Regions from separate parts of the Eubacterium limosum genome, predicted to be linked through region 1. Evidence: riboswitches for the same ligand, from Rfam matches in the RefSeq annotation. Region 1 holds a riboswitch; each other region holds the start of a gene.

Region 1 (6,425 bases):
TATTTATGATCCTGTAAATCCGTGGTGATGATCGTCGCGCTACCGATGTCGCCAAAGGTAACGGAAGAAATTTTATTAAATTTTGAAGGGTCGCTTAAAATGTAAGCGTCCCGGCAGTTTTCAAAAGCTTCTTTTTTAACCATAGCCTCATGAACATCCGGCGTGGTGTACCCCGCCGTAGGGCTGATGCCGTTGGTCCCGAAAAAGCCAAGGGTAAAATTATATTTTCTGAGGGCTTCCACCGTTTCCTCGCCCACCATAGCTTCGGTTGAAATCCGGAGGTGTCCACCCGGGATAAATACTTTATACCCCTTTTTAAGGAGTTTATTTGCGTGTCCAAGTCCATCGGTCACGTAAGTCGCCTCCTTTTCACTGATATAATCAATGAGAGCCTCGGTGGTTGTCCCCGCATCAATAAAAACAAAGTCACCTTTTTTAATGAGCGAAGCCGCATACTGCCCGATGCGCTTTTTTTCCTCACTATATTGGCCGTGCTTGTAAGCCACATCATCTTCACTTGTCGTATAGCTGTTATCAACGGCTGTAGCGCCTCCATGAACCTTATTGATGAGGCCCATCTCATGCAGTGCGGTTAAATCCCGCCGCACCGTTGATTCCGAGCTTCCAAGCAGCTCAGTCAGTTCCTGTACTGTCACTGCTTTTTTGCTCTCCACGGTTTTTAGTATAATGTTAAATCTTTCTTCTGTTAACATCTCTTTGTCCTCCGCAACTGTATGATATCATCATTTTCAGTCAATGTCAAACATATTCATTCAAAAAACTTCAAAAATAATCATATCAGCCTTTATTTTACACTTAAATATGATTATTATTGACTGAATTTGACTGTTTAAGCCTATCATGCCCGGGTATAAAAGTCAACAAGCCAGAAACACTGGCAGCCGGACCGCCAATCCTTGTTCTTTTCAAAAAATAAAAAAGAACCAAACACGCGATTTGGTTCTTTTTTATCAGTGATATGCATATACTAAATTTTTTCGATCATGACATCAGACGTTGTCGCCGTCCTTAATGTCAAAATAATCTGGTAAATATTGCTGAACGTCGTTAATGCGGATTTCAAAATGGGAGTGCGGTCCGGTTGAGTTACCAGTGCTGCCCATCAACGCAATAACCTGACCCTTTTCGACCCGGTCACCAACGCTTACCTTAAATTCGGAGTTATGACCCATTCTCAGGACGGTTTTTCCATCATCCATCATAATGTCAACGCATAATCCGTAACCGCCAAAATCACTTGCCCGGATGACTGTACCACTCTGCGGTGCGTAGATCGGCGTACCCATTGAGTTCGCGATATCCACTGCAAAGCAGCCTGCGTGGCTTCCTGGCTTATCTAAAGCGGAAATATTACCGACTGCCGGTAAAATAAAATTGTCTTTCTTTGAAGACATGGTCGGGTACTGCTTCGTTCCCTTTGAAACAATCTGAGCCACTGGCTCTTTTGCAACTGTTTCGGATAAGGTTGTTTCGCTCACAACCTTGCCGTCTTCATAGACGGTTTCGACTTCCTTATCAAGTTCTCCGTTCACACCTTGCTGTGTAACTACAGTTTGATCAACATATACATTGGGATCTTCCTGCTCAACGGTCTGGAAAGGTATGTCTTCTTTTTTAGTTGATGTTTTAGTCAGATTAATCTTTAAGATACTGGAGCTTGTCTCAGTCTCATTATTCTGGTTTTCTACATTCTCATTACTATTATTTTCAACGGTACCTTCAGCTGCTGGAGCTTCCTCTTGGGCTGGCTCATTGCTTTGGTCTCTCGCCACATCGGCTCCACCACGGCTTGCTACCTGGATTGGAGCGTTCGTACTCTCTTCACTCTTACTCGGATTAGTGTTACCTGTTGCTAAAACATTAGCACATGCAGTTGGATCGACTAAATCATCGATCGAAAAATTCTTAGGCGTTTCTACAACGTCACTCTGGATGTCGCATTTTACCAGCTTATCTGTATCCTGTACGTTACCGATCTTATTAATTGCACCTGCAATAACGGCCTGTACCTGATCAGATGAAGCCAGGTTTCCGACTTCCTGTCCGTCAACCTTCAATTGTACACCATGAACGCCGACCTGAAGGTCCTGTGCGTTCAATGCATCAGTAAATTCTTCTTCTGAAAACATTGGTTTATTAAATGTGATGCTCTTTTTAATCTGTATATCATTGTAGACATATGCTGTTTCTATCGACGTTTTCGATCGCATATCCTGCTCTACCTGATCCAGACTCTGTGTAAACACAGCCGCATCTTTGGTATAGCCTAAAACCTCTCCGTCAACCATTACCTTGTAACCAAGACAGGTTGAAGAAAAGAATCCGAGAAGAAGCGCTACACAGAAACCTGTGAATACGACTTTTTCTCTTTTGCTCAGGTGCTTGGCGTAATGCGCAAGCTTCTTAAAAAACATTTGAAGCTTGCCACCTGAGCGATGGCTTTCGTTGCTAATGCCTAATCACCACCCTCCTATATAATTTTGACCAAATTGTAAAGTTATTTACAATTTAGATATATTTTAACATATCCTTTGGCACTTGCCAATACCTTAACCGAAATTACTTAATATTTTATGAAAAATTCATTAAAATATACGTATTTTAGGTTTAATTAAGGCGGTTCTCGCCCCTTTATCGGATATTCATTATTTTTTTCTTTACAACTAAAACTAAATTAAAGAGGAAAATATTGTTATAAAAAAATAAATTTACGAGAAGTCCTTTATCAGGGCCGAATAAACCTTGACAAAAGAAAATCAAAGGGATATGATAAGGATAACTTAATATTGTAAACATTATGTAAATGGGAAAAAGGTGAAAATCCTTTGCTGTAATCGCAGCTGTAATGCAATATGTCCCCTTATATGCCACTGTCCGCCGGATGGGAAGGTAAGGGGAATGCCATTGTAGAGCCAGAAGACCGGCATAATGTTTTCTTAAAACACTCCGATTTAGAGTTATTTAAGAGATACGTTCCTTAATTGATTTCGTATTTTTTGCCTTCTCTAGCCGGAGAAGGCTTTTTTAATGTACTAAATGAAGGTGAGGTATTCCCATTGATCGAAACAAAAAAACAGGTAGAGCCTGCCAAGGAATTTAAAGGCGACACCGTCATCAAGAGCCTGATGACCCTCAAGCGCCAGCTTGAGGATAAACGTGAGCTGTTCGGTATTCATGAATATGCCTTTGCCAAAACCAACGACCTGCTGTTTTCCATGGGCACAAGACTTTTGTGCGAGGGGAACCAGTGCGGCCATTACGGCGCCACCTGGGCCTGCCCGCCAGCGGTAGGCAGCTATAACAGCTGTGTTGCCAAATGCCGTTCCTACGAAAACGTCTGTCTGCTTTCAACCGTTACCGATTTAAAAGACCAGTATAGCTTCAGAGGCTGGCACCAGGCGCGCATGGTTCACGAGGCCGCCACAGCCAAGTCTGCCCGGCTTTTCAGAGCCCATTATCCAGGCTCACTGGTGCTATCTACAGAAGGCTGTATCATCTGCGACCAGTGCACCTACCCCGATGCCCCTTGCCGTTATCCAGAGCAGATCTTCCCATCTGTGGAGGGCTACGGCATCGTGGTCATGGATCTGGCCAGCAAAACCGGCCTTTCCTATAATAACGGCCCTGAAACCGTCACCTATTTCAGCTTTGTGCTGTTTTAATCCCCATTCAGAAAGGAGAATCGCTATGAACATGACCATTTCCTCCATTCCTGCTGCCGAGCCGTTGCCTCCCGCTTTCACTGTTTCCGATTTTTATGCCCTCAAGGAAAAATACAGCGGCCTAAGAAAAAAGGCAGCCACGTCCTACTGCGCCCTGGATGGCGTCATCTCTCTCTTTCAGGCCATCGCCCAGGAAAAGGGTATTGACTTTAACCCTATGGTTTTCTATCCCATGTCCTCCTTTGTGAAAGAACGGGACATCTGCCGGTTGACAGAGATTCTGCTGGAAAGCGCCTTTTCTGCGGGAGAAAAAAGCGTGGACTTCACCATCAATCTTTTTAACGCAGGCGTTATCTCCCTGTCCATCAAAACCAAACAGCCCTGCAGGCCCCTTTCTCAGTATACAGAGGAACTCCAGGCACTTACTGACGCCTATGACGGCATCCAGGATACCCGCCGAATCGGCGGCCGGGAGCTGACCGCCTTTATCCTGAGGCGCAGCCCCGAAAAGACTGAAGAGTGCTTTGGCAGTGACCTGCTATATGTCCGTTTTTAAAATTTTTTCAGCCGTTTCCTCATCTATGATGAGATGGCGCGCAAACCCCGTATTCAGACAGCCAATGGCCGATCCTATATTCGCTTCAACAGGCACAATACCAATAAAATTCTTAATTTTAGAAAGCGGCGCCAGAGGAATCTGGATGGCAAAATCATCCTCCCCTTTAATCTGCTGTCCCTTCCAGTTAAAAAAGTAAGACAGAATATTGGAAGTAGCTCGCTCCGTAATCAGCCTCCGCCCAAAGCGCAGGGCTGTGGCGTGATCTGGCACACAGGGGTAGCCCCCAAGGGTCACCAGGGCTGTGTCCGTCTTTTTCCACAGTGCCAGAATACTGTTGTAATTATCCGTCGTCACAAACAAATCCCGCTCCTGCTTAGTAGTGGGGAAAGCCGGTGAGATCAGAAAATCCGCCTCAAAGCCCGTTTTCCGTGCAAAATCCGTGGCCAGCTCATTGGGATGGTAACCCTTGTGGGGCACTGTCGCCGTCCCGATCAGGGGGCATACCTTTCCGCTATACTGTCCAGTGAGCTCCCGGTTCGCTAAAATATCAATGACACGGCTGATATTATACCCCCAGCCAAGGCCCAAAATACGGGTTTTTGGGAGAAGCTCCAGAAGAAAATCCACAGCTGCCTCATAAAGGCGCTCCTGGGTTTCATTCTTATCCTCCGTACAGCTCACGACCTGGCAGCTTTTTAAGCCAAACCGGTTGCACAGCTCCCGGCTTTTTCCGATGCTGGTGCTGTCAAAGGACTTAATCTCAATTTTAACAATTCCCTCCCTGCGGGCCTTGTTCAGCAGATTGCTGACCGAGGGACGCGAGATGCCCATAGACTTTGCGATCTCTGCCTGGGTCATATTCTCTTCATAATACATTTGTGCCGCGGTAATAAGGCGGATCAGTTCTTTCTCTTTCACGATGCTCTCCTTTACAAATGTCAGCTGCTTTTTCTAAATATACTCTTTTTTTTGACAAATGTCAATCTGATGTTCTTAAGATTTAAAAACCAACAAACTTTACATTTGTCAAAAAATAGCTTATTTTTTGTATTTTCATGGTGTTTTTTAAAGTTTTTAAATTATTTTACGTTTTTTTAATTGACAAATGTTAATTCCAGTGATATTCTATAACCAAGTTGAAACCGATACCGGAGGTGAGAGTATGTCAGTAGAAACCTTAAAAATTAAAAACATGTTATTGACATCTGCTAATAAAATCATAAGCAGCGTCGAAAATTTAACCAAACTGGACTGTGAGCTCGGCGATGGCGACCACGGGACCACCATGGAAAAGATCGCTAAAGCACTGGTGAGCGAAGTTAATGTCTGGAACGAAGAAACCAACCTCAAAGAAGCGCTGGAAACGCTTAATGATACCCTGGAGGATATCAGCGGCGGCTCCGCGGCTCCTCTGTTTGGCTCCTTTATCTGCGGAATGGCCGATACAGCCGACCCCAGCGAAGATACCGACTCCTTCATTAAGACCATCCTGCTCGGCGCCTACGAAGAATTTTTCGATACATCCGGCGCAAAGCCAGGTGGGAAATCCATGATGGATGCCATTTATCCGGCGACTGAGGTTATCCGAAACGCCGATAAGATTAATCAGGAAGTCCTGAACCAGGCTGCCAAAGCTGCCCGTGAAGGCTCCGATGCGACCTCAGATATGCTGGGGAAATATGGACGCGCCCGCTACATCGGCGACCGCGCCATCGGTCACACCGATCCCGGCTCTGTCTCCTTCGCCCTGTTCTACGAAGGTTTGGCAGAGGGCTACGCCCTTTAATTTATTCTAATTTATTAAGTTCTTAGGAGGAATTTAAGATGAAATATGAAATCATGCACGTTGGCGTTCCTGTAAAGGAAACTGTATTACCTGAAGATTACGCTGAAGGCCTGAAGGTTTATATCTCCGGCCCGGACAACAACGATCTGAAATTTGAATACCTGCGTTTTGAAGAAGGGACTCCCCTTCACCCGGATGTTGTAAACAAAACCCACGTTGCCTATAAAGTACCAAATATCGACCAGTTCATCGAAGAAGAAGGCGCCACCGTCTTAAACGGAAGAATGGCCGTTGACGAAACCCTGGACATCGCCTTTGTATCCGTACACGACACCGTCCTCGAGCTGATGGAAATGAAGTGAGGTCCAGTTTTCAAAGAAAACTGGCAGCGAGCAAG
Region 2 (6,425 bases), 330 kb from region 1:
TTTCAGCTTCAGAAGGCGCCGCCGGTGCGTTCACCATATAGGCCGCATCAAAGCGCTGGCTGATTTCATTAAAGCCCTGAAGCAGTAAATGATGAAAATGTTTGAAATTCTGCTTAGCGGCATGGTCCAGCAGTTCTTTGTACCATCCTTTGATGGTGTCTTCTGAAAGATCTTCATGGAGCGTATGGCCAGTAATACTGCTGTGAATGGAGTCGATTCGGACAAAATCGCAGACCTGTTCAAAAAGTTCGATGATAAAAGGATTTTCTGTTCTTCTCAGGATATTCCGGATGAAGCGGCAGTGAAAAGCAAACAATTCGATCGGGTTGGAAGAATCCAGATTGTCGGTCATTTCGTAAAGGGTCATATAATCCTCACTGTTGCATTTAGAAGCGCCGTGTGTAATGATGCTGGGTAAAAGGATAGAAAGCATCCGGTATGTATCACTGATGCCGTGACACCGGTTTTTAAAGCGTTTTTCATAAGCTGCGCGGTGCTCTGGCAGGCGGCTGTCAAAGATAACCTGAGCATTTTTACCGTGGGAGCAGAAAATAAGATTGTTGTCCTGCAACAGACGCAGGGCCTTTCGAACGGAATTACGACTGGCACCCATTTGTTTGCTGATTTTAGGTTCAGATGGCAGGGTATCACCCAGTTTTAATTTGCCGTTGTAAATATCATCCTCAATCTTTCTGCAAATAAATAGATACAATGGAATTTCTTTTTTCAAAATACAATCTCCTTTGGGGGTATTTTAATAGTATAACATCATTTAGTAAAAATCACATTTAAATTGAGAAAAAATTATAAAGAAATTCTCTTTTGCTTAACCTTTACCATATCGGAATTAGATGTAAGAGCCTCAAAATGAGGTGTACCCATTTTGAAGAGAATTAAACATAGAAAAAATATTTTGATGGTAGTAGAATACTGAAAATATTCTAAAATGGGTTTTTCACATTGTGAATTCGGGTAAAAATAAAAAAACGAATAAAAAGGATATAATTGGTTGAATTAAAATGATAACTTCAATTGCAGATAAAAAGTTTTTAAATAAAGAGATTGCTTTGACGGGAGATTCGATTTATAATAAAGTATATATATTGGGAAAACTAAATAAAAATTGCGGCATCCGGAAAGTGCTGGCACACTTATCCGGCTTGCGCAGGTGCACAACCACCATACACAACGGCCCTGGGGGGCACGTACCGCATTACTTATTATAGGCTATTTTTGTGCTAAAAACAAGAGGACACCCTATAAATAAGTGGGCTTATTTGTGTTAGCATTTTATAAAAGTGTCATATAACTGTGCATGGTTGGTTTAATCCTGCACAGTTTTTTATTTGGTTTTCCCTGAAATTTAGGAGAAGACAATGGAATCAAGGTTAGATCAAAAGGCAATTGGCCAGCGTATCCGGCAGCGTAGAACTTTTTTAAATATGAGCCGCGAGGATTTGGCGCGAAAAATAGGGATTACACAGACTTTTTTAACGGACATTGAGCTGGGAACCAAAGGCTTTTCTCTTAAGAGTCTTGAACGTTTCTGCGAAGCGTTAAAAATGTCTTCAGACAGCATCCTGTTTGGCAAAAGCCTGGATGAGAAAGAAAAAAACACTGCATTGCTTGATATTCTAGAGCATTGCCCTGATGAAAAAAAGGAATACGCAGAAAGAATGATGATGCTCTTTTTAATGAGCCATGAAACAGAAAACTAGCGTGAATGTGTAAAATGACCGGACTCTGGAAAAAGAGACCGGTTTTTTATTGCCTGTAATCCGATTACAGAAAATATGTAGAATATTCGGTGAAATTGGCAAAAAACTGCTTATTTCCCATAAAAAGGGGTAGCGTCTGAGTCAGATTGGTGATATAATTGGAAACGAAAATTGAATAGGAAAGACTAATGTAAAATCTGTTTTGGATTCTTTCGTTTTTGCTCCGGTAAAAACAAAGGATAAAGGGAATCTGGTGAAAATCCAGAGCGATCCGGTCACTGTAATTCGTTAAGTCTCCTTATGATGCCACTGGAATGAAAACCGGGAAGGCGAGGAGAATATAATGCGATGAGTCAGGAAACCTACTAAACAGAGTGCTAATAATTACCTCCAGGGAAAAGGGAACTTAGTAACGTTAATTTAATTGTGGTATCCGCAGTAATCAGCGTGGATAAATAATTCTGTTGACAAACCTCTTTTTTTACGGAGACGTAATGAAGAGGTTTTTATTTGTTTTGAATGAATGTTTGATTGAAGGAGAAGGATTGAAATGAAGTTAGTTGTAGTGGGGATCAATCATAAAGACACACCTCTGGAAATCAGGGAAAAGGGTGCTTTTATCAAGCGGACCGTAAAAGAAGGTATTGCGAGCCTTCTGGAAGAGGCGTGTATCGAAGAGGTGATCATTCTTTCTACCTGTAATCGAAGCGAAATTTACGTGGCGACCCGTGACGTGGAAGCAGCAGGCCGGGCGCTGAAAAATTTTTATATCGAGGAGAAATCCAGGGAGCTGGAAAATTATCTGTTCTGTGAAAAGGGCAGAGAGGCCATCCTGCATCTTTACCGGGTAGTGACAGGGCTGGATTCGATGATTCTGGGTGAGGATCAGATCTTAGGACAGGTAAAGGATGCCCTTGAATTATCCCAGTCTGTTCACGGCTGCGGGAAATATTTAACCAAGGCTTTCAGAGAAGCCGTCACCTTTGCCAAGAAGGTTAAAACCGTTTATAAAATTTCCGAGACCCCGCTCTCCCTGAGCTCGACAGCGGTTAAGCATGTTAAAAGAACCTATGAGGACTATGCCGATAAAAAGGTGCTGATCATCGGTTCTGGAAAAATGGGGCTTCTGGCGCTGCGTTATATGGCGGCAGAGGGCTTTAACAGCGTCTATATGACCAATCGTACCTATCATCCGGGGGATGAGTACCGTGATATCTATGAGGGCGTCAACATGATCCGCTACGAGGACCGCTATGAAGCCATTGAGGATATCGATGTGATTATCTCAGCAACAGCCTCACCCCATGTGGTTTTAAAACGGGAGCTCATGCCAGAGCGCAAAAAGCCGCTCATGGCCATTGACCTGGCACTGCCAAGAGATATTGAGGAAGCCATCTCGGAAATGGACAGAGTCGAGCTGCTGACCATTGATAATTTTAAGGACATCATTGATGAAAAAATGCACTACCGTGAGCGAGTGGCAGAGAAGATCGCCCTCGAGATCGAAGAGGAAATCGACGGACTCATGGTCTGGATTACCAAGTCCAAGGTAGATAACATGGTGGCACATTTTAACCAGGTTTCCGGACAGCTGGCAGACGAAACCATTGAGATTCTCAACAAGCGCTATCAGTTTGAGGGGAAGGACAAGGAATTTCTTGAAAAAATTGTCCATTCAAAATTCCGTGAAATGGTGATGCCGTCCATCAAACAGCTGAAAACACTGGACAGCGAGGACGATATACTGCGCTTTGAGAAAACACTGGCCTTTTTATTTTCAGGCGGCAATGCGGAGGCGGCTCAATGAAAGGGCCGATTCTGCTCAACTTTAAAGGGAAAAAGGCCCTTGTGATTGGCGGCGGAAAGGTAGGGATGCGGCGCGCGGAAACCCTAGCCGGGTATGGGTGTTCTGTGACCTGCGTGGATAAAAACATGGAGGTTCCAGAAAAGCCGGTTGAGAACATCCGTTATATTAAAGCATACTGCCGGATCGAGACAGCCCTTGACGGCATGGATCTTGTAGTGGCGGCGACAGACCAGCGTGAGCTGAACGCCCAGATTCTTGAGAGCTGTAAAATACGCGGCATCTGGTGCAACGTTTCAGACGACCCGGAGCATTCTGATTTTATTTTTCCCTCAGTGGTAAGGCGGGGAGACTTGACGATCTCGGTCTGTACCGACGGCGCCAGTCCAACGCTGACTACCCAGATAAAAAGGGAACTGGAAGAAAAATACAATGAAAGCTACGCAGAGCGTCTCAGTCTGCTTAAACAGCTGAGGCTGCATATATTGAAAACAGAAACCTCACCGGAGGCAAAAAAGAGACGGCTCAAGGAGCTGACAGCGTTAACCATTGAAGAATTGCAGAGAGAAGTGGAGAAAATATGAAAATAATCGTAGGCTCAAGAGGCAGTAAGCTGGCAGTGGTCCAGACAAACTGGCTTCTTGAGGAATTAAGAAAAGCAAACCCGGAGGTCGATTTTGAACTCAAAATCATCAAGACAAAGGGCGATAAAATTCAGCACAAAGCCCTTGATAAAATTGGGGATAAGGGTATTTTTACCAAAGAGCTGGAGGATGCCCTCTTAAGCGGTGAAATTGATATGGCCGTTCACAGCATGAAGGATATGCCTTCTGCATTGCCCGAGGGGCTGACACTTTCTGTGCCGCCCATGCGGGAAGACCCGAGGGATGTGCTGTTGACACCGCATAAAATAAGCGCTGTCCAGGAGCTGCCCGAAAATGCAGTCATCGGTACTGGAAGCAAACGCCGGATTTATCAGCTGAAAAATATCCGAAAAGATTTTGAAGTGGTGGGAATCCGCGGAAATATTGATACCCGTATCCGGAAAATGAAAGAGCAGGGACTGGATGGCATTATTCTGGCGGCGGCAGGCCTTAAACGCATCGGCGTTTATGAGAGCGAGGATTATACCTGCCTCCCACTTGAACCATGCCAGTTTGTATCGGCGCCAGCCCAGGGGATTCTGGCAGTGGAAATCCGTGAGGATAACGAAACCGTCAAGGCACTCATGGAATCTGTCAGTAACCCGGTTACCAAGGCGCAAATGACAGCGGAACGCCAGTTTTTGATCAGCTTAAACGGCAGCTGCCATATCCCTATCGGAGCATACTGTGATGTGGAGGGTGAAAAATTGACCCTTTACGGACTTTTTGGCAACGAAGACGGCACGATTCTATATAAAGGACAGACAGAGGGAGCCCTGGGCGAGGAAGCAAAAATGGGAGACCGTCTGGCAAAGGAACTGAAAGAAATGGTAGAAGCAGAAATTAAGCCGGGCACGGTCTATCTGGCTGGCGGCGGCTGCGGTGATAAGGGACTGATCACCGTCAAAGCCATGGAAAAATTAAAAACCTGTGACGCGGTGGTTTACGACGCGCTGGTCAATGAGGAATTCCTGAAATGGACAAAACCAGAGTGTGAAAAGATTTATGTCGGCAAAAGAGCCGCCAACCATGCGCTGCCTCAGGATGAAATCAACGCTCTGCTGATCAAGCTGGGCAAGGAAGGCAAAAATGTTGTCCGCCTTAAGGGCGGCGACCCTTATGTTTTTGGACGCGGCGGCGAGGAAGGCGAGGAGCTCTACGACGCCGGAGTTCCATTTGAAGTGATTCCAGGGATTACCTCGGTTATCGGCGGCCTGGCTTACGCGGGTATTCCCATTACCCACAGAGACTGTGTCTCTTCCTTTCAGGTGGTTACCGGGCATCTGAAATCTGAGGAGTCTGAGCTGGACTGGCCGGTACTGGCTAAATCCAAAGGGACCATCGTGTTTTTGATGGGCGTCAAAAATCTTGAAAAAATCACCGGAGAGCTGATGAAAAACGGGATGGATAAAAATACGCCGGCGGCTGTGGTGCACCGCGCTTCTACGCCTTACCAGCGAGTGGTGGAAGGCACACTGGAAACAATCTACGGCATTGCCACAGAAGCCAGGATCACAGCGCCAAGCCTGATCGTAGTCGGCGATGTGGTGACCAAGCGTGAGAAGCTGCGCTTTTTTGACAGCAAGCCCCTTTTTGGAAAAAATATCGTGGTAACCCGCTCCAGAGAACAGAGCTCGAAAATGGTGGCGCAGATCGCAGAACTCGGCGGTAACGCCATCGAGTACCCGACCATCAAAATTGAGCCGATTCCTGAGAATGTCGATGCGCTGGCCGAGAACTTTGGATGTCTGGACAGGTACAGCCACATTATTTTTACCAGCACCAACGGCGTTGAAATTTTCTTCGACGCGCTGAAGGCCTCGGGCAGAGATACCAGAGCCCTCGGGAACATCCATGTGACAGCCATTGGCTCAGCAACAGCGGCGCTGCTTGCCGAGCAGGGGATCACCGCGGATTTTGTGCCGAAAAAATATGTCGGCGAAGAGCTGGTTGACGGTTTAATGCCGCTTTTGACAGAAACGTCGCGGGTATTGATCCCACGCTCCAAAAACGCCAGGATTTACGTGGTTGAGGAGCTCCGCAAGGTTTGCCCGGTGGATGAATTTCAGATTTACGAAACGGTCCGAGAGGACAACACCGACGTCGATGTGGCGGAAATGCTGAAAAATAAAGAGATTGACTACATTACCTTCACAAGCTCCACAACGGTGCAATATTTTGTGGAAAAAATTGGCAGTGAAAATGTGGATGATACTAAAAATGCAAAATGCGTTTCGATTGGACCTGTAACCTCAGACA
Region 3 (6,425 bases), 670 kb from region 1:
CGACCCGAAGTATAAAAAAAGAAAATATTATAGACGCTCTTCGGGATGATATGACCTGATTAAGAAAGATTTTTTGAAATCTATTTGCTGCACAGCGGGTATTGTTTTATACTAAAGTAAGAAGAATCAAGGACTGGGAAGTTCTTAAAAACAAGGAGGCTAGTTAAATGAACGTGTTATTGCTTAACGGCAGCCCTCACCCAAGCGGCGCAGGTTATACGGCCCTGGAGGTAATGGATGGAGTATTTGAAAAGAATGGGATTGAAACAGAACTGATCCAGGTGGGGAATAAAGCGATCAGAGGCTGTATTGCCTGCAATTACTGCAAGGAGCATGACAAATGCACCTTTGATGATCTGGTAAACGAAATTGCCCCAAAATTTGAAAAAGCGGATGGATTGGTCGTTTCCAGCCCGGTCTATTACGCATCAGCCAATGCGACGATGATTGCGCTTCTGGATCGTCTCTTTTACAGTACGCCCTTTGATAAAACCATGAAGGTGGGTGCGAGTGTTGTCACCGCCCGGCGCGGCGGCCTGTCAGCAACCTTTGACGAATTAAATAAGTATTTTACCATCAGCGGGATGCCAGTGGCATCGGGACAGTATTGGAACAGCCTGCACGGCAGAAATGCAGACGAAGCGGCTGAAGACCTGGAAGGCCTGCAGATCATGAGAACTTTGGCTGAAAATATGGCGTTTCTCATAAAATGTATCGCCCTTGGAAAGGAGCAGTATGGAGTGCCTCTAAGAGAGGAAACAGTATACACCAATTTTATTCGTTGAGAACAGAAAAATGAGAAAACGAAAAGCTTTGAAAGCCGGAAGTTCAAACAGGAACTTCCGGCTCTTTGCGTGTGGTACGTCCTAAAGCGGTGTTTTGGATACAGATCTCTCGCTTAATCCCTAATTTTCGTCAATTAAAAAATCAAGGGTACCGTTGACAGGGTTTGTATAAGTTTGAATATTGACTTCAAAGGCTTCGTGAATAAACGCTGGCCGTATAACGGCGGTACAGTCTCCTGAGGCCATGACTTGCCCATGGTGCAATAATACTAGTCGGGTGCAGTACTTAATGGCAATGTGCAGGTCATGAACCGAGCAGATGACTAGCTTTCCGTTTTGACTTAACTCCCGTAACAGACCAAAGGTTTCTTCCTGATATTTAATGTCCAAGCTGGAAATAGGCTCATCCAACAGAAGGATGCCGGTTTCCTGTGCCAGAAGCTTTGCCAGAAGAACCCGCTGTCGTTCACCACCGGAAATTGCATTGATTTTTTGGTCTCGGAGATGGTTGATCCCGATCTTTTTCATGTACTGGTCCGCGGCTGCAGCATCCTTTTCCGGTGTTGTCAGCGCAGTTTTACTGTAAGGATATCGCCCCATTAACACCACATCGCGGCAGCTGAAGGGAAAAGTAATGCTGGTTTCCTGATTCATCAGGGAGATTTCACGGGCCAGTGCCTTGCTTTCAAAGGTATGTAGAGACTGGCCGTTTACCAGCACCTGTCCTTCAAAGGTATTGATCCCATTAAGGCATTTGAGAAAGGTGCTTTTTCCTGAACCATTAGGGCCGATAAGCCCTACAAATTCGCCGCTGAAAAAATCCAGATTAATATCGTGCAGAATTTCACGTTGACCAATGCTGAAGCACAGGTCCTTGACGGATAATGATAAATTCACAGTGCGATTCCATCCTTTCGGCTTTTATTCAGCAAATACAGAAAATACGGAGCACCTAATATGGAAGTAACGACTCCGACGCTGATTTCGGAAGGCGCAAAGATGAGTCGGGCCAGTAAATCACTGAGTAATAGGAAAATGGCGCCAGCAAAGGCGCTGACAGGAAGCAGAACCCGGTTATCTGCGCCTACCAGTAAACGCATCATATGAGGGACAATAAGTCCTACAAAGCTGATGCTTCCGCTGACTGAAACAGCCATGGCTGTGGTAAGAGCGGATAAAAACAAAATAATTTTTCGGCTTTTTCCAGGATTCAGACCGACAGAATGGGCTTCCTCATCGCCCAGCAACAGGATGTTCAAATCCGAAGCGCGCAGGCATAAGAGGATCATGCCGAGAAGAATAGGAACAATGATTAAAAAAACATGTTCCCAACGCCTGTCCGCCAGGCTGCCAACAGACCAGAACATGTAATCTTTCATTTGGTCATTGTTTAGTCCTGTCAGGATAAAGGCGATCATTCCACGAATAAAGGTGCTGACCGCCATGCCGGACAGAATCATCGTCAGCATGGATACACTCCGATCCCGGCAGGAAAGTCGATAGATTACATAGGCGATTAAAAGGGCTCCGAGAGAAGCAAAAATCGGTGTAAAATAAAGGCTGACAGAGCTGAGTCCCAAAGCGATGACGACAATGGCGCCGAAGCTTGCGCCGCTGGATATTCCGATAACGCCAGGATCGGCCATAGGATTCCGGAACAGGCTCTGAATGGCTGTTCCGGAGATGGCCAGCGCAGCCCCCACCAGGATTGCGATGATAACCCGGGGAAGGCGAACGCTGAAAATGATGCTTTCATAACTTTTATCCACTTCAAAAAAGGAATGCTGTGTTATGCCATTGATGAGAATCCGGATAGATTCTCCAATGGGGACCCTGACAGCGCCGAGGGCAACGGAAAGGATAAAAGCTGTTGTGAGGAAAAGGATGAGAAGTCCATATAAGGTCTTTCTGCTTTTAGAAAACATCAGGATATACGGACGCTCCCATGAATTCAATGCCCTCGATGATATGGTGCGAGACTGAAGTCATATAGCGATTGGAGGCAGTATACACGCGACCATTTTTGATGGCATCTACATTTTTTAAGCTTTCGTCAGTTTTCAGAGAATCGGCGAAGGCTTGGAATTCCTGAAGATCGTCCTGTTCCCAGGCCATAAGGATCAGTACCTGTGGGTTCAGCTCAATGATTTTTTCCTTGGAAATTTTGGCAACGCCGTCCAGTCCAGCATCGGCAGAAACATTGACAGCCCCTATTTTTTGAACAATGTCGTTAAAAATGGTATTGTTGGCATTGGTACTGCCATGCATGTTGTAGGCCATGACCTTTACATCTTTATCCTTTGACGTTTCAGATTTGCGGATAACTTCATCCATGCGTTTGTTCATGTCATCTACAATGGACTGGCCTTTATCGCTCTCGCCGAGCACCTTGGAGAGGTCCAGGATAATAGCTTCCTGTTCTTCAACAGTAACAGGTGTTTTATAGCCATAGTAGGGGATGTTGTTATCCTTGAGCTGCTGCAAAAATTCATCTTTGATCCAGCTTGAGCCAATGACCAGATCGGGTTTGGCAGCTAAAAGAGTTTCGATGTTGTTTTCGATTTTTGGGAATTTAGAGGCTTTGTCTGCAACGTTGGACACAGCCTCATTGTCAGCATTTTTGCCGGAGAGGCCAACAACGCGGCTTTCATCCGCCATTTCCAATAACATTTCATCCATACCCAGGGTCAGAGAAGCAATGCGTTCGGGCTTTTGACTGATAGTCAGCTCAGTACCGTCGTAGTTTGTTACGGTTACCGGGAAACCGGTGCTGCTGCTGTTTGTCTTTGAGGCGTTGTCTGTGCTGCTTTGGGTACAGCCGCCAAGCAGGGAAGCTGCCAGGAGTAAGGAAAGTGTCAGGCTCAAAAGGTTGGTTTTTAGTGATTTTTTCATCTCTTTGTCTCCTTTTAAATTAATGAAAAGTATTAAAAAAGAACCGGTCAGCATTTGCTGACCGGTTCCCATTTAACCAGTGATCAACGGTACTGTTTTTACGCGATACCCCAGGCAAAACAGCTTTCAAGGCAGGTCTCCTGACTTACAGATCCTCCGCGGCCCGCCTTCCCGAATATTTTCAGTGGCCTGATGGGCGTTGTCTCTGCTTACAGTGATGGGTTCGTACCGGATTTTCACCGGTTTCCCTATTCTCTTACGTGTATAAGCACCTTGAAATTGAATATTTATTTAGTTATTTTAATTTTAGCACGTTTTAGAACGTGTGTCAACGCAGTGCGGCTTTGTGAATAAAATTATTGCCTCTCTGGGTCTTATCTTGAAAATATGATATAATATGATCATGCGTTTGTAAAATAGTGCAGCGTAAAACGCTGATTTCGATAGTATAGATGTACAAGGAAAAGGGAGAGGAAAACTTATGAAGGATCAGAAAACTGAAGAAGCTACAAGTGCTGAAGTGTTGTTATCACCTGATGAGTATCACCGAATAATGGAAGAAAATCGGTTGTTAGAGAAAAAAGCCGGGTATTTTAGATGGATGCTGGATGAATATGCCGGCAATGCATATATTGCGGATATGGAGACTTATGAGCTGTTGTATATTAATAAGACTTCCTATGAGACACTTGGGGCTCCGAATGAGAAAGTGATTGGACGTAAATGTTACGAGGTTATACAGTGCAGGACCAGTCCCTGTCCATTTTGTACTAATGCCTATCTGACGGAAGATGAATTTTATGAATGGGATTTTTATAATCCGTCTTTAGGGCGTAAATTTATGCTCAAGGATCGGATTGTTGATTGGGAGGGGCGCAGATGCCGTCTCGAGCTATCTCATGATAATTTTAGTACAGAGTATAAGCTCGAGAAAAAAGAACGGGAGCGGGAAGCCATTCTGAGAACTATTCCAGGAGGGTTCGCCCGGGTAGACGCCCGAGATATGCGAACCGTCTTATGGTATGGCGGTAATTTTTTGGAATTGATCGGCTATACGAAGGAGCAGTTTGAAGATGAGATGCACTCCCGTGCAATTATGTACATCCAGATGATATTGGGCGTGCGGCCAGAATCATGAACAATTCGAAAGAAAGCGGTATGTCTACGGCTGTTGAAGGGCGGGTTATAACCCATGATGGGAAAATTAAAATTCTTACAATGACCTACAGTTATGTCAGCGGCGAAGAAAGTTGGGATGGCATTGAGTCCTTTTACAGTGTTGGCATTGACATTACAAAGGAACGGGAGGAACAGGAGATACAGCGCAGGGTATTGAATGAAGCCTATCAGACAGCAAGGGTGGCCAATGCGGCAAAGACTAATTTTCTTTCAGCTATGTCTCATGACATCCGGACGCCAATGAATGCGGTTATGGGGATGACGGAAATTGCGCAGGCGAATCTTGATGCTCCAGACAAGATCCGAGACTGCCTGAATAAAATCAGTTCATCGAGCCAGCATCTGCTCAGCCTGATTAATGAAGTACTGGATATGTCAAAAATTGAAAGTGGCAAAGTTAACATGACATTAGAGCCCATTAATTTACAAGGACTTACCGATATAGTAGCAGATATGTGCCGGCCTCTGGTTAATGAAAAAAAACAGCATTTTGAGATCAGCCTTGAAAATGTTAAGCATGAAAATATCATTGCAGATGGCGACCGCTTGCGGCAGGTTTTGATGAATCTCCTTTCCAATGCCATCAAGTATACGCCCGAAGGTGGGAAGATATCACTGAAAATCAGTGAACAATACTCACCAAATCCTAAAAAAAGCCAGTATGAGTTTGTCTGTACTGATAACGGCATTGGGATATCTGAAGGGTTTTTACCCCAGGTATTTGATCCTTTTGCTCGGGCTGAGGATCACCAGATCAGTAAGATGCAGGGGACTGGCCTTGGAATGGCGATTACAGAAAATATAGTCCGCATGATGAATGGTACGGTCAGTGTGGAAAGCGTTAAGGGAAAGGGAAGTATATTTACTGTGTCTGTTCCCTTTGAAGTGTGTGTGAAGGATGAAACTTACCATGACACATTGGCTGGACCGTCTGAATCTGGAGATGGCGGCAGACGCAAAAACCATGAAAAAGATACGGTTTTTACAGATGAAATTTATGGGAAGAAAGTACTTCTGGCAGAGGACAATGAGATTAATCGTGAGATTGCTGTGGAGCTGCTTAAAATGTACGGTATAGAGGTTAATGCTGTTACCAATGGGGAGGAAGCAGTGGAGACTTTTGAGAAGTCAGCGCCGGAGGATTACAGTGCCATATTAATGGACATTCAAATGCCGGTTATGAACGGTTATGAAGCGACCCTGGCAATCCGTCATTTAAAACGTAAGGATGCAAAGACCATTCCAATTATTGCATTGACAGCCAATGCATTCACTTCAGACGCCGCAAAAGCAAGAAGTGTCGGTATGAATGACCATGTGGCAAAACCCATCGAAATGGATCGTCTGCTTGAAGTGTTGGAAAAATGGATGGATCAAAAATCCAACTAATCAAATAAAAGACCACTCTCTTGTGATAAAGAGTGGTCTTGTTTTTTACAGTGCAACGCCAAATTTATTTAGGTAACCCATAATAAAGATAAAGAGAATGACAAAAGGTAAAATCCAAGTTACATAAAAACGGATACCTTTTGGAAATTTTAAGCCGTTGCCGGTATTGGCCTCATTAAT

What was found. A riboswitch is a leader RNA that binds a small molecule or an ion and turns the genes downstream of it on or off. The one in region 1 is predicted to bind cobalamin.
Region 2: linked by a shared signal. The riboswitch ahead of hemA (glutamyl-tRNA reductase) and the one ahead of B2M23_RS12995 (DUF2284 domain-containing protein) in region 1 are both predicted to bind cobalamin.
Region 3: linked by a shared signal. The riboswitch ahead of B2M23_RS09700 (ABC transporter substrate-binding protein) and the one ahead of B2M23_RS12995 (DUF2284 domain-containing protein) in region 1 are both predicted to bind cobalamin.

Annotation. Positions count from the first base shown of each region.
Region 1 covers NZ_CP019962.1:2,766,896-2,773,320, reverse strand. The annotation lists gene B2M23_RS13005 (DeoR/GlpR family DNA-binding transcription regulator) at 1-713, opposite strand, end outside; gene B2M23_RS13000 (peptidoglycan DD-metalloendopeptidase family protein) at 1,011-2,435, opposite strand; cobalamin riboswitch at 2,802-2,964, shown strand; gene B2M23_RS12995 (DUF2284 domain-containing protein) at 3,078-3,683, shown strand; gene B2M23_RS12990 (ATP-binding protein) at 3,709-4,239, shown strand; gene B2M23_RS12985 (sugar-binding transcriptional regulator) at 4,222-5,160, opposite strand; gene B2M23_RS12980 (dihydroxyacetone kinase subunit L) at 5,405-6,028, shown strand; gene B2M23_RS12975 (hypothetical protein) at 6,067-6,390, shown strand.
Region 2 covers NZ_CP019962.1:2,432,226-2,438,650, forward strand. The annotation lists gene B2M23_RS11500 (GntR family transcriptional regulator) at 1-730, opposite strand, end outside; gene B2M23_RS11505 (helix-turn-helix domain-containing protein) at 1,377-1,718, shown strand; cobalamin riboswitch at 1,920-2,102, shown strand; gene hemA (glutamyl-tRNA reductase) at 2,269-3,525, shown strand; gene B2M23_RS11515 (precorrin-2 dehydrogenase/sirohydrochlorin ferrochelatase family protein) at 3,522-4,106, shown strand; gene hemC (hydroxymethylbilane synthase) at 4,103-6,425, shown strand, end outside.
Region 3 covers NZ_CP019962.1:2,094,559-2,100,983, forward strand. The annotation lists gene B2M23_RS09680 (ABC transporter permease) at 1-59, shown strand, start outside; gene B2M23_RS09685 (flavodoxin family protein) at 168-785, shown strand; gene B2M23_RS09690 (ABC transporter ATP-binding protein) at 906-1,682, opposite strand; gene B2M23_RS09695 (FecCD family ABC transporter permease) at 1,679-2,710, opposite strand; gene B2M23_RS09700 (ABC transporter substrate-binding protein) at 2,700-3,677, opposite strand; cobalamin riboswitch at 3,791-3,968, opposite strand; gene B2M23_RS21750 (hypothetical protein) at 4,159-4,815, shown strand; gene B2M23_RS09705 (hybrid sensor histidine kinase/response regulator) at 4,812-6,245, shown strand; gene B2M23_RS09710 (sodium-dependent transporter) at 6,291-6,425, opposite strand, start outside.